2 regions of the Spirillospora sp. NPDC048823 genome follow, and region 1 is predicted to be linked to the other one. Evidence: riboswitches for the same ligand, from Rfam matches in the RefSeq annotation. Region 1 holds a riboswitch; the other holds the start of a gene.

Region 1 (6,923 bases):
CGGCGAGCGGCACCAGGCTGCCGTCGGACGCCGTGCGGGCGGCGCGCCGGGCATGGTGGAGCAGCATGAGGGCGAGGAGGCCCGCCACCTCGGGGTGGTCGATCGCGGCGGCGAGCTGCCGGGTGAGGCGGATGGCCTCGGCGGCCATGTCCACGTCGCCGGAGTAGCCCTCGTTGAAGACCAGGTAGAGGACGCGCAGGACGGTCGCGACGTCGCCGGGCCGGTCGAACCGCACGCCGGAGACGGTGCGCTTGGCGCGGCTGATGCGCTGCGCCATGGTCGCCTCGGGCACCAGGTAGGCCTGGGCGATCTGGCGGGTGGTCAGGCCGCCGACGGCGCGCAGCGTGAGCGCGACCGCGGACGACGGCGTCAGCGACGGGTGGGCGCACAGGAAGTAGAGCTGGAGCGTGTCGTCGCGCTCGGGTGCGGGGCCGGGCGGCGGCTCCTCGTCGGCGGTGTCCTCACGCCGGCGGCGGGCCGCGTCCGCGCGGGCCGCGTCGAGGAACTTGCGCCAGGCCACGGTGACCAGCCAGCCCTTGGGATCGCGCGGCTGGTCGCCGGGCCAGACGCGGATCGCCTCGACCAGCGCGTCCTGGACGGCGTCCTCGGCCGCGGCGAAGTCCGCTCCGCGGCGGATGAGGATCGTCAGGACGTTCGGCGTGAGGCTCCGGAGCAGGACGTCGTTCACCCGAGATGACAGTCTGTGACGTCGGGCTGCGCGGTCAGGAGCGGCCGGACCTCCAGCCACTCGTGGATCGGCTCGCCGCCCGCCCCGGGAGCGGCCGACAGCTCCCCGGCCAGCTCGATCGCGCGCTCGTAACTGTCGACGTCGATCACCGTCCAGCCGGCGATGAGGTCCTTGGTCTCGGCGAACGGGCCGTCGGTGACGGGCGGACGGCCCTCGCCGTCGTAGCGGACCCACACCCCCTCGGGCGCGAGCGCCCGGCCGTCGACGTACTCGCCGTTCGCCTCCAGGCGGGAGGCGAAGTCCTCCATGTACTTCACGTGGGCCGAGATCTCCTCAGGCGTCCACTTGTCCATCGGCACGTCGTTGACCGAGGCGGGAGCGCCGCGGTAGTGCTTGAGCAGCAGGTACTTGGCCATCGTGATTCTCCTAAGTGCTGGTGCCACCCTCGTGCTCGCCCTCACCACGGGGACGAAGCCGGTCACGGGTTCTCGACATCGCCGTCCGAACCATTCTGGCTCTCTGGACGAGCCGCCTCGCATCCACGGCGCGGCGCGCCCCAACGCCGACCCTCTCCTCGTGCGGCTCGTCCGATGTTCCATGCCGCCGAGCCCGTGTGTCAGTCTGTCGGCGTGATCATGGTGCGGCGGGTGTGGCTGATCCGGCATGGGCAGAGCGAGTCGAACGCCGGGCTGCCGACGAACGGGCCGGCAGCCTCTCCGCTGACCGCCCGCGGACGGGAGCAGGCCCAGCGGATGGCCGCGGCGTTCACCGCGCCGCCCGCCCTCATCGTCGGCTCGCCGTTCCTCCGCGCACAGGAGACCGCCCGGCCGACCGCCGAGCGGTTTCCCGAGGTGCCCTACGAGGAATGGCCCGTCCAGGAGTTCACGTTCCTGGGCGGGTTGCATGCGCCGAGGACCACGGGGGCGCAGCGGCGGCCCCTCGCCGACGACTACTGGGAACGACTCGACCCCGATTACGTCAACGAAGGTGACGGAGAGTCCTTCCGTGCGCTCATCACGCGGGCCCGTGCCTTCCTGGAGCGCCTCGCCGACCGTCCCGAGGACGGCCTGATCGCGGTCTTCTCGCATGGCCTCTTCATGAAGGCCGTGATGTGGTCGCTGCTCACCGGGGTCACCGACCCCGACGTGGCGGCGATGCGGGGCTTCCGCCATTTCAACGGCACGTGCGTCGTCCCCAACTGCGCCGTCGTCGAGCTGTGGCGTCCGAGCGGGGAGTACGGGCTCCGCGTCGTCGTCGGCGGCGGCACGATGCATCTGGCCGAGGCGTCCACGACTCAGGAGACCACTCCGTCCGCACACCTGGATTAGGTGCACGGGGCCGGTTCGCGGGCCGGGCGATAGACTCCTTTGTGCGGATGGTTCACCCGTGCCCTGTGGGGGTCCGGGTGTCGTAAGAGGGAACCCGGTGTGATTCCGGGACTGCCCCGCAGCGGTGAGCGGGAACGACCGCCGTCATCACGCACTGGGCCACGCGGCCTGGGAAGCGACGGCCAGTAGGACGCCTCGGAAGAGGCGGTGCCCGCGAGTCCGAAGACCTGCCTCCGCCCGCGCACCGGCCGGTGCGCGGTGGTCTGCGGCCTCGTGGGACGGTCTGCGGCGCGGGGTTCGCCGTGCGCTCGTCCTTCCGAAGGCCGCCTGTGGCACAGCGAGGGAAGCCGCCATGAGCACGACCATCCTCGGATATCCCCGAATCGGGGCCCGCCGGGAACTGAAGTTCGCCACCGAGGACTACTGGGCGGGACGCGCCGACGCCGACGCGCTCGCGAAGGCGGGCGCCGAACTGCGCGCGACGGTCTGGAACGAGTTGCGCGACGCCGGCCTGGACGCCGTCCCGTCGAACACGTTCTCGTTCTACGACCAGATGCTCGACGCGAGCGTGCTGGTCGACGCCGTCCCGGACCGGTACCGGCATCTGACCGGGTTCGACCGCTACTTCGCGATGGCGCGCGGCGTCCAGGACGTCCCGCCGCTTGAGATGACCAAGTGGTTCGACACGAACTACCACTACATCGTCCCGGAGCTGGGGCCCGGCACCAGGTTCCGGCTGGCCGAGGGGGCGGCGGCCAAGCCGCTGGCGGAGTACCGGGAGGCCAAGGCGCTCGGCGTCGAGACGCGGCCGGTGCTCGTCGGTCCGCTCACCTACCTGCTTCTGGCCAAGCCCGAGGCGGGCGCGCCCGAGGGGTTCCGTCCGCTCGATCTGCTCGACGGGCTCGTCGACGTGTACGCCGAGGTGCTGGAACGCCTGGCGGGCGCGGGGGCGGAGTGGGTGCAGCTGGACGAGCCCGCCCTGGTCGCGGACCGCAGCGAGGAGGAGATCGGCGCGCTGGCGCGGGCGTACGCGCGGCTGGGGCGGCTGACCAGCAGGCCCCGGCTGATGGTCGCCACCTACTTCGGGACGATCGGGGCGGACGCGCTGCGCACCCTGGCCGGCGGCCGGGTCGAGGCGATCGGCCTGGACTTCGCCGCCGGGCCCGGCAACGTCGACGTGCTCGCCTCGGTCGGCGGGCTGCCGCGCAAGACGCTCGTGGCGGGCGTCGTGGACGGCCGCAACGTGTGGCGCGCCGACCAGCGGCGGGCCAGGGCCGTCTGCGCGTCGCTGCTCGGGCTCGTCGACCAGGTGGTGGTGAGCACGTCCTGCTCGCTGCTGCACGTCCCGATCGACCTGGACTCCGAGACGTCGCTGAACGGCGGCGTCCGGGGCCGGCTCGCGTTCGCCCGGCAGAAAGTCGCCGAGGTCGTCGCGCTCGGCCGGGCGCTGCGCGAGGACGTCCCGGCCCCGGCCGACACGCCGGCGCCGGCCGCGCGCGTCGACCGGGCCGTCCGGGAACGGCTGGGGTCGATCGGCGACACGCGCCGCGGCGACCGCGCCGCCCGGTTCGCCGCCCAGCGGGACGCCCTGGGGCTGCCGGAACTGGCCACGACGACGATCGGTTCGTTCCCGCAGACCCCCGAGATCCGCCGGGCCCGCGCCGACCGCCGCGCCGGGCGCATCACCGCCGACGCCTACGAGCGGGCGATGAAGGACGAGATCGCCCGCGTCATCGCGCTGCAGGAGGACCTGGGGCTGGACGTCCTCGTGCACGGCGAACCCGAGCGCAACGACATGGTGCAGTACTTCGCCGAGCAGCTCGACGGGTACGCGGCGACCGAGCACGGGTGGGTGCAGTCGTACGGGTCGCGGTACGTCCGGCCGCCGATCCTGCACAGCGACGTCGCGCGTCCCCGTCCTATGACGGTGGAGTGGGCGACGTACGCGCAGTCGCTGACGGACAGGCCGGTGAAGGGGATGCTGACCGGCCCGGTCACCATGCTCGCCTGGTCGTTCGTCCGGGACGACCAGCCACTCGCCGACACCGCCCGGCAGGTCGCGCTCGCCCTCCGCGACGAGATCGCCGACCTGGAGGCGGCCGGGATCAGGATCATCCAGGTGGACGAGCCCGCGCTGCGCGAGCTGCTGCCGCTGCGGGACGCCGACCGGCCCGCGTACCTGGACTGGGCGGTCGGCGCGTTCCGCCTCGCCACCTCGGGCGTCACCGACACCACGCAGATCCACACCCACATGTGCTACTCGGAGTTCGGCGAGATCATCGGCGCGATCGGGGCGCTGGACGCCGACGTCACCAGCGTCGAGGCGGCCCGCTCGCACATGGAACTGGTCGGCGACCTGCGCGCCGCCGGGTACGAGAACGGCATCGGGCCCGGCGTGTGGGACATCCACTCCCCGCGCGTCCCCGGCGCCGGGGAGATGGAGGAGAACCTGCGGCGCGCGCTGCGGGCCGTCGAGCCGGCGCGGCTGTGGGTGAACCCCGATTGCGGGTTGAAGACGCGCGCCTACCCGGAGACGGAGGCGTCGCTGCGGAATCTGGTCACGGCGGCGCGGCGCGTGCGGGAGGACGTGGCCGGCTGACGGGTTCCACGTGGTCTGACCGTCCCCCCCGTACGGTCAGACCACGTGGACGTCGTCCAGCGCCTCGCAGAGTTGGACGACCTGCTCGCACGCCTCGGTGATGTCGGCGACCGGGAGTCCTCCGCTTTCGCCGGAGCCGGCGCGCCAGCGGAACATCGCGTCCTCGCACCACACCTTCAGGTCGCCGTACCCGGACAGCCCGCAGACGCCGAGCTCCTCCTCGGGCGTGAAGCCGTCGATGCCGCGCTGGACGAGCAGCGAGTGGAGGACCTTCGCGGCCTGTTTCCCGTCGACGGCCCGGCCGCTGCGGCGGCCGCGTGCGATGCGTGTGCGCGGGATCGGCAGGGCGAACCAGGTCGCCTTCCCGCGGACGGACGGTGAGCTCAGCCGGGACCGGGTCGGATGGTGCCCCCACCGGCCCTTGGCGAGGATGTCGATGATCTCCAGGCCGCGGCCGTGGTCGAGCCTTTCGGCGGGGCGGTCCTCGTGGGAGGCCCGGCCGCCGTCGCGCCAGTCCCTGAGCGTGTCGAACGCCTTGACGACCAGTTCGTCGTGGCCTCGTCCGTCGCCGCGCTGGTAGACCCAGAGTTCGGCGACGGGAGGCCGCTCGCCGGACGTGGCGTGCTGCAGGACGTTCGTGGCGAGTTCGCTGACCATGAGGGTGACGTCGTCGACGTCCTGGACGGACAGCCCGAGCGCGGGCAGCAGACCCGCGACATGGCCCCGGGCCACGGCGGCGATGGACTCGTCCCCGGGCAGGGGGAGCGCGGCGCAGCCGCCGTTCTCCAGTCTCCAGGGAATCCCGCACATCGTCGCGGTCTTCGTCATGACGCCCACCCTCAGAGTTCGCGGAGTCATTCATGATTCAGACATTCGCGACATGAACCTTGATGGTTCGCGACTCGCTATGTGTGAATCACAGATCCAAGCTTCGCACATTCCGGGGGGTAAGGCCCGGCACACCACAAAGGTCACCCAAGCGCAGTTGAGACGTTCACCGAATGCCCCCTAAGGCATACAAAACGCATCTCCCCGCGGCGATCTGAGCGTGTACCGGCGGAGGCGCGACCGGCCGGCGCCGGCGCTGTAGCGTTGACGACGCCTGAGAGAGGGCCGCACACATGAAGATCCCCCAGGGGTGCAGCCCTGGGGGATCTGGTGTGCGGCCCGGTCAGCGGTCGTAGCGGCCCGCACGCACATCGTCGAGGAACGATGCGAACGTGGACCGGGCGACGACGTGCGCCCCGGCCTCCGGTGTCCTGCTGTCGCGCAGCCCGGTGGCCGTCTCGAGGTCGGCGACCTCGACGCACCCCCCGTTGCTGCTCGCGCTGGCGGTGGCCTTGAACCACCGTGCCTGAGAGAGGTCCATGTCGGTCTGCTCCAGCGTGTCGGTCTGCTCCAGCGTGTCGGTCTACTCCAGCGTCGTGATCAGTTTCTCCAGGTGTTCCGCGGTGCCGGCGGTGCTCAGCGCCGCCTCGCGGATCTGCTCGAAGATGCGGTCATGTGCCTCCACTTTGCCGGGGTCGTCGATCTGGTCGATGGCGGCATCGTTCTCCAGGAAGACCATGGGCGGCTCACTGCCGGGGAACCGGAAGATGTTGACCAGCGTCGACATGCCCGGGTGCAGGCCGTCCGACAGGCGCAGCAGCCTCAGCTCGACGTTCTGCCTCCCGGCCATGGACAGCAGGTGGCGGAGCTGGGCTCGGCGGTCCCCCGCGTCGCCCCACTCGTACATCAGGGACGCCTCGGTGACGAGCGCGACCAGCTTCGGCGCCGTCCCGTCGTCCCGGTCCAGGGCCTGCTGCCTCCGCAGCCGTGCCCGCAGCGACCGCTCCCGCCACTCGGGCGGCTTCGATCCCGAGCTCAGCAGCGCCTGCATGTACGGCAGGGTCTGCAGCAGCCCCGGCAGCACCAGCGGCATGACCACCCGGATGTCCGACGCGTCACCCTCGAAACCGGGGAACTCGTTGTCGAACACTTCCGGGTAGTCACGCCACCAGGCCCGCTGCCGCGCGCGCGTCGCCAGCTCTTCGAGCTCGTCGAGATCACTGCCGCCGTAGATGCGCGCCAGGTCGCGGATGTCGCTGAGCTCGGGCCGCACCCAGGTGTTGGCCTCGAACCGCCCGACCTTGCCCCGACCCCAGTTCAACCGGTCGCAGACCTGGTTGGCCGTGTATCCCGCCTCGACGCGCAAGTCCCTCAAGCGGCGTGCCAGCCCCCGCTTGGCGACGGTGGCCCCGTACGCGTCGCTCACAGGAACCACCTCCCTTGACATACGGCCGGCATCATCATACGCCTTCCGAATTTG
Region 2 (6,923 bases), on a different contig from region 1:
GTGACGACACGGGCGCCGTGCCCGAGACCGGCGACGACGGCGTCGGTGGGGGACGCGCCCCGGACGTGTTCTTCGCGCATCCGGGTGACGAGGAAGACCTGGTAGTCCATCGCCAGCCCGAACACCATGCCGATCAGCATGACCGGGAGCAGGTGGACGATGACGCCGGACGAGTGGACGCCCAGAAGACCGTTCAGCCAGCCCCACTGGAACACGGCGACGACCGCGCCGAACGTCGCGGCGACGCTGAGCAGGAAGCCCGCCGTCGCCTTCAGCGGCACCAGAATCGAGCGGAACACGAGCGTCAGCAGGACGAAGGCGAGGCCGACGACGACGGCCAGGTAGGGGACCAGGGCGCCGGCGAGCTTCTCGGAGGTGTCGATGTCGATCGCGGTCTGCCCCGTGACCGCGACCGTGGCTCCGTCGCGGGCGGCGAACCGGTCCCGGATGGTGGTGATGAGGTCTTCGGTGGCCTCGCTGGTCGGCCCGCCGGTGGGAACGACGCCGATCAGGGCCGTGTCGCCGGCCGGGTTGAGCATGGGCGGTTCGACCGCCGCGACGCCGTCCAGGGACGTGACGTCCCGCGCGACGCGTTCGGCGGCGGCCTCGGTGTCTCGCGGGGCCTGCACGACGAGCATGAGGGGGCCGTTGATTCCGGGGCCGAAGCTCTCGGCGAGCAGGTCGTACGCCTGCCGCTGGGTCGTCTCGGGCGGAGCGGTGCCGTCGTCGGGGAGTCCCAGCCGCAGGTCCAGCGCGGGTGCCGCGGCGATGAGCAGCCCGCCGGCGGCGAGGGCGAGCACGGGGAGGGGACGGGACGTGACGAGCCGTCCCCAGCGGCGCCCGGCCGCCGCGGCGGGACGGCGGCGGGCGAGGGCACGGTGGCCCGCGAACCCGAGCAGCGCGGGAAGCAGCGTCAGGGCGACGAGCACCGCGACCGCCACGGTGAACGCGGCCGCCAGGCCGAGCTGGGTCAGGACGGGGATGTTCACGACCGCGAGCCCGGCCAGCGCGATGATGACCGTCAGCCCGGCGAACACGACGGCGGACCCGGCGGTGCCCGCCGCCTGACCGGCGGCGTCGATGGGCTGCCGTCCGTCCAGGACCTCCTGGCGGTAGCGGGAGATGATGAGCAGCGCGTAGTCGATCGCGACGGCGAGGCCGAGCATGAGCGCGAGAGCCAGGGTGTCGGAGCTCAGCTCGATGAACGCGGACGTCACGCTGATCAGCGACAGGGCGATGACGATTCCGGTGGCGGCGGTGAGCAGCGGCAGCCCGGCGGCGATGAGCGACCCCAGCGTGACGAGCAGGACGATCGCGGCGGCCGCGACGCCGAGCAGTTCGCCCGCACCCTCCCCGGGGGGCGCCACGGCGTCGCCGCTCATCTCCACGCGGACGCCGCGGATCGCGGCGGCCTCCCCGAGCGCGTTCCGGTCCGCATCGGTCAGCTCGTACTCGGGGACGCGGTAGCCGACCTCGGCCAGCGCGACCCGGCCGTCCTGGGAGACGACGGGTCCGCTGACGCCGGCGACCTTCGGCGCGTCCTTGATCCGGGCGGCGGCCTGCTCCACGGCGGTCCGGCTCGCGGGCTCGTTCAGCGAGGTCCCCGCGGGGGCGGCGAAGACGACCCGGGCGCGGGCCCCGTCGGTGGCGACCTGCGGAAACCGCTCCTTGAGCAGGTCGTTCGCACGCTGGGACTCGGTGCCGGGCACCGAGAACGTCTCCGGGGCCGGTTCGGACAGGAACGCCCCGCCCAACGCGGTGACCACGAGCAGCCCGGCCCACAGCAGGACGACGAGCCGGCGCCGCCGGAAGCACAACCGGCCCAGCCTGGACAGGTACACCGCCATGACAGTCACTCCCTTTTGCGATTGAATAGGAAGTATTAGTCAACTAGCGTTTCCTGTCAACGTCCTCCCGAGAACGCGAACGTGCCGCCCTCCCACGCTGGGAGGACGGCACGTAAGGGTTGTGGATCAGGGCTGGGACGGGATGTAGGGCGGGGCCACGCCCCAGTCCCAGTGCGGCATCGGGGCTTCCAGGGGCGGCTTCGCGTCCGGCTGGGAGTTGGCGAGGGCGATACGGGTGCCCCACTCGATGTAGGACGTGAACGCGGCGCGGAACTCGGGGTCGTCGGGGAGGCCGACCTCGTCCGCGGCGTCCATGAGAAGGGAGACCCAGCGGCGCCGCTGCGGCTCGGAGATGGCCCTGCGGAGGTGGTGCCGGATCATGTGGTGGTAGCCGCCGCGTTCCGCGCTGTAGCGCTCGGGGCCGCGGAAGACCTCGCCCAGCCAGATCGCGACCCACTTCGGGTGGTCCGGGGCCATGTGCTCGAACAGCGGCCTGAGCAGGTCGTCCTTCAGCACGTTGGTGTAGAACACCTCGGTGAGCCGTTCGAGCGCCTCGCCGCCGCCCGCCCACGCGTACATCGTCGGGACGGACGAGCCGGCGCCGCGCACGGACGTCCGCTCGTAGTGCCGCATCTCCTCGATGGCCTGGACGTACGGCTTGATCTCGGCGAAGAACGCGGGGAAGTGCTCGCCGCCCCGGAAGCCTTTCATGTGGTCGTCGGCGGACGTCCAGCCGATGCGCAGGATGTAGACGGACGGCTCCTCGACGCACCGGGAGAGTTCGTAGTCCACGCACTGGGGCGCGGCGGCGAGGGAGGCGGACGCCCGCGCGTAGGCGGCCTCGAAGTCTTCGATGGACGGCGGGTCGATGCGGTAGCGGATGTACTCGACGATCATTCGGGCCCCCAGGGGATGCAAACCGGTCGGGTAATCACAGTAATCCTGTAATCACCCGACCGGTAGCGAAATGATCAACTCTTGGGCGCCGCTGAACGTCGCAGCCACGCGACCGCGCCGGCGGCCCCCGCGATGACGAGCCCGATCAGCCCGATCCACAGCCAGCCCGACGAGGTGCCCGAATCCTCGGCGGACGTGGCGTTCGCCGGGGAGGACTCGGGGGACCCGGCCGGGGGCTGGGCGCCGGCACCGGGCGAGTCGCCGGCTGCGTCACCCAGCGCCTTGGCGGGCGAGCCCTCCACGGTGAACGTGTAGGCGTCCTGCACAGGATGGCCGTCCGCGGACACGACACGCCAGGCCACCGTGTACTCGCCGTTGGGCAGCGTGCCGCCGAGCCGCTGCGTGACCTTGTTGTCGACCGCGCGCGGCTCCCCGGACTGGACCTGCTTCTCGGACGCGTCCGTCACGATCACCCGCGGCAGCCGCACCGGTTCCGAATACGTCAGGACGATCTGGGACGGCGCCTTGACCGTCGAATCCTCCTCCGGGTCGGCGGACGTCAGCGCGGTGTGCGCGGACGCCGGGGCCGCGGACATCGCCAGTACCAGCCCCGCGGCCGCGGCGCCCGCCGCGGACCGCCTCACGGCGTTCATGACGGGGTGCGTGAAGGTGTGCATCTCGGCATTCCTTTCGAGGTGGGTCATGCCCGGCTCCGGGCGCGGGTCAGGCCGAGTCCGCCGACGCCTTCTCGGCGGTCTTCGGGTTGGCGGTGACGTGCGCGGACGCGGCCGTCGCCAGCCCGAGCACGGATATGGCGGACAGGGAAGCGACCGCGCCCACCCTGCGGGCATGCGGGACGAAGGACATGACGGAACTCCGTTCGAGTCGTACGAGAAGAAGCCGGAAACGCCGCTGAATCGGCGTCCGGTGACGTACGGCGCTCGCCTCAGATGCGGGCGAGCGCCCTCGAACGCGGCGGGGGACCCCGCCGGAGGACCTGGTGCCGCAGCACACGGCCGATGGCCATGACGGCGGCCGACGCCGGTACCACGGGGGTACGGCGCGGAGGCGCCGCGGGTTCAACGGCCGGCAGGGCGACCAGGAGCCGGATCGGGCGGTCCGCCATGGCGGCGACCCGCCGGGCCAGCGACCATGCGGCCCGCTCGCCGCGCCGCAGCCACCACGCCGCCACCAGCGCGGCCACGGTGTGCGCGAGCGTCATCGCCGTCCCGCCCGTGCCGTGCGCGACCGGCAGCATCACGTCCGGACCGGCCGGCGCCGCCCCGCCCATCGCCGCGTGCATCTCCGCCGAGTGCCGCTGGATCGGCTCGGACGCGGCCGTGAACAGGGCGTGCAGAGCGAACTGGCCGCCGAGGAGGCCGCCGAGGATCGTCGCCAGCGAGCGTTCGTGGCCGACCAGCATGAACGTCACGCCCAGCACGGCGCAGAATCCCGCGACCGCCGCCCAGGCCGCAACCGTCCCCGACGCGAGCACGTGCCCCGTGATCGCAAGCGTGACGCACACGGTGGCGAACACCACCGCGCGGGCGGTTCGCAGAGCGGAGTGCGGGGCATGCGGGGACATGGCGCGACCATCCTCCCACCCGGGTCGCCGTCCACGCATCCGCCCCTTGCCACCTTTCAGACCCGCCCAACATCTTGGGGTTGCGCAAAGATCGTCATCTAGATGTAGGGTTCAATCCCGTGCTGGTTCGCCCCCGCCGTTTCGCGGCGGGGGCGACGCGAGAGGGAACCCGGTGCGAGTCCGGGACTGCCCCGCAGCGGTGAGCGGGAACGACCGCCGTCATGAAGCACTGGGCCCACGCGGCCCGGGAAGCGACGGCCAGTAGGACGCCTCGGAAGAGGCGGCGCCCGCGAGTCCGAAGACCTGCCCGCACGGTGTCCGGGACGCGTCCCGGACCGACACGTCCAGGCTTCGCGGGTGGGCCGGGGACGGAGCGCGGCGTGCCCCGGTGGGGACGGCTCGCGTCCCGTTCGCATGCCTCCGCGAGGCGGCTTGCGAGGGGAGAAGCACGTGACACAGGACCTGGCCGCGCCGCCGGCACCGGCGCCGCCCGCCGAGATCACCGCCGAGGCGGAGATCGCCGCCGAGGTCGAGGCGGCCTGCGACGGGGTACCGGGCGCCGACGCGGGACGGGTGCTGGCCGCCGTCCGCGCCTCCGGCGGGATGGACGCGGCGGCGCTGCGGGACCTCGCGATCGGCGAGGCCGGCGCGCTGGTGCCCGCCGAACCCGGCTACTCCCGGGTCGCCGCGCGGCTGCTCGGCACCAGGATCCGGGACGAGGCGGCCGCCGCCGGTGTCCGGACGTTCGCCGAATCCGTCGCCGCCGCGCACCGGGAAGGCCTCCTGGCCGACGCCCCGGCCGCGTTCGCCGCCGCCCACGCGCCGGCGCTCAACGCCCTCATCGACGAGCCGGCCGACGACCGCTTCGAGTACTTCGGGCTCCGCACCCTCTACGACCGGTACCTGCTGCGGCATCCGCGGACACGGCTCGTCCTCGAACGCCCCCAGCACTTCCTCCTGCGCGTGGCGTGCGGCCTCGCCGACACCGTGGACGATGCCGCCGAGCTGTACGGCCTGCTCAGCACGCTGTCGTACCTGCCGAGCTCGCCGACGCTGTTCAACTCCGCCGCCCGGCGCCCCCAGCTGTCGTCCTGCTTCCTGCTCGACTCGCCGCGCGACGAGCTGGAGTCGATCTACGAGCGGTACGGGCAGGTCGCGCGGCTCAGCAAGTACGCGGGCGGCATCGGGATCTCGTGGACGAAGGTCCGGTCGCGGGGCTCGCTGATCCGCGGCACCAACGGGCACTCGAACGGGATCGTCCCGTGGCTGCGCACGCTCGACTCGTCCGTCGCCGCCGTCAACCAGGGCGGACGCCGCAAGGGCGCGGCGTGCGTGTACCTGGAGCCGTGGCACGCCGACGTCGAGGAGTTCCTGGAGCTGCGCGACAACACCGGCGAGGACGCGCGCCGCACCCACAACCTCAACCTCGCCAACTGGATCCCGGACGAGTTCATGCGCCGCGTCGAGGACGACGCGACATGGTCGCTGTTCGACCCGAAGGAGGTCCCCGAGCTGGCCGACCTGTGGGGCGACGCGTTCGACGCGGCGTACCGGACGGCCGAGAAGGAGGGCCGGTACGTCCGGCAGATCCCGGCCCGCAAGCTGTACGGGCGGATGATGCGGACCCTCGCCGAGACGGGCAACGGATGGATGACGTTCAAGGACGCCGCCAACCGCGCCTGCAACCAGACCGCCGAACCGGGGGAGACCGTCCACCTCTCCAACCTGTGCACGGAGATCCTGGAGGTGACGAGCGACGGTGAGGCGGCCGTGTGCAACCTCGGGTCGGTGAACCTGGCCGCGCACGTCGGCGCGTCCGGCATGGACTGGGCGCGGCTCCGCGCGACCGTCCGCACCGCCGTCCGGTTCCTGGACCGCACCATCGACCGCGGCTTCTACCCGACGCCCGAGGCGGAGGCGGCGAACGGCAAGTGGCGGCCGATCGGCCTGGGCGTGATGGGCCTGGCCGACGTCTTCTTCACGCTCCGCCTGCCGTTCGACTCGCCGGAGGCCCGCGAGCTGTCGACGCGCATCTCCGAGGCGATCGCGCTGGCGGCCTACGACGCGTCCGCCGACCTGGCCGCCGCGCACGGACCGCTGCCCGCCTACGACCGGACGCGCACGGCCCGCGGCCGGCTCCACCTCGACCATTTCCCGGACGCGGCGCCGACCCGTCCCGCCGAATGGGAGCGGCTGCGGGCGCGCGTCGCCGAGGTCGGGCTCCGCAACTCGCTGCTGATCGCGATCGCGCCGACCGCCACGATCGCGTCGATCGCGGGCTGCTACGAGTGCATTGAGCCGCAGGTGTCCAACCTGTTCAAGCGCGAGACGCTGTCCGGGGAGTTCCTGCAGATCAACGGCTACCTGGTGGACGACCTGAAGTCGCTCGGCCTCTGGACGCCGCCGGTCCGCGAGGCGATCAAGAGGGCGAACGGCTCCGTCCAGGGCATCGCCGGCCTTCCCGACGAGATGCGGACCCTCTACCGGACGGCCTGGGAACTGCCGCAGAAGGCTCTGATCGACCTCGCCGCCGCTCGCACCCCGTACATCGACCAGTCCCACTCGCTGAACCTGTTCATGGAGACGCCGACCAT

What was found. Region 1 has a riboswitch for cobalamin ahead of metE (5-methyltetrahydropteroyltriglutamate--homocysteine S-methyltransferase). Riboswitches for the same ligand answer to the same signal wherever they lie in the genome.
Region 2: another riboswitch for cobalamin. It lies ahead of ACGFK0_RS26450 (ribonucleoside-diphosphate reductase subunit alpha); the one in region 1 lies ahead of metE (5-methyltetrahydropteroyltriglutamate--homocysteine S-methyltransferase).

Annotation. Positions count from the first base shown of each region.
Region 1 is NZ_JBICUT010000018.1:167,644-174,566, reverse strand. Features, by position in the region: gene ACGFK0_RS32300 (RNA polymerase sigma factor) at 1-688, opposite strand, end outside; gene ACGFK0_RS32295 (YciI family protein) at 685-1,104, opposite strand; gene ACGFK0_RS32290 (histidine phosphatase family protein) at 1,324-2,016, shown strand; cobalamin riboswitch at 2,048-2,266, shown strand; gene metE (5-methyltetrahydropteroyltriglutamate--homocysteine S-methyltransferase) at 2,369-4,615, shown strand; gene ACGFK0_RS32280 (ATP-binding protein) at 4,652-5,443, opposite strand; gene ACGFK0_RS32275 (DUF397 domain-containing protein) at 5,787-5,984, opposite strand; gene ACGFK0_RS32270 (helix-turn-helix domain-containing protein) at 6,027-6,869, opposite strand.
Region 2 is NZ_JBICUT010000013.1:11,666-18,588, reverse strand. Features, by position in the region: gene ACGFK0_RS26475 (MMPL family transporter) at 1-1,847, opposite strand, end outside; gene ACGFK0_RS26470 (group II truncated hemoglobin) at 1,974-2,744, opposite strand; gene ACGFK0_RS26465 (copper resistance protein CopC) at 2,819-3,448, opposite strand; gene ACGFK0_RS26460 (hypothetical protein) at 3,468-3,611, opposite strand; gene ACGFK0_RS26455 (hypothetical protein) at 3,691-4,329, opposite strand; cobalamin riboswitch at 4,436-4,655, shown strand; gene ACGFK0_RS26450 (ribonucleoside-diphosphate reductase subunit alpha) at 4,780-6,923, shown strand, end outside.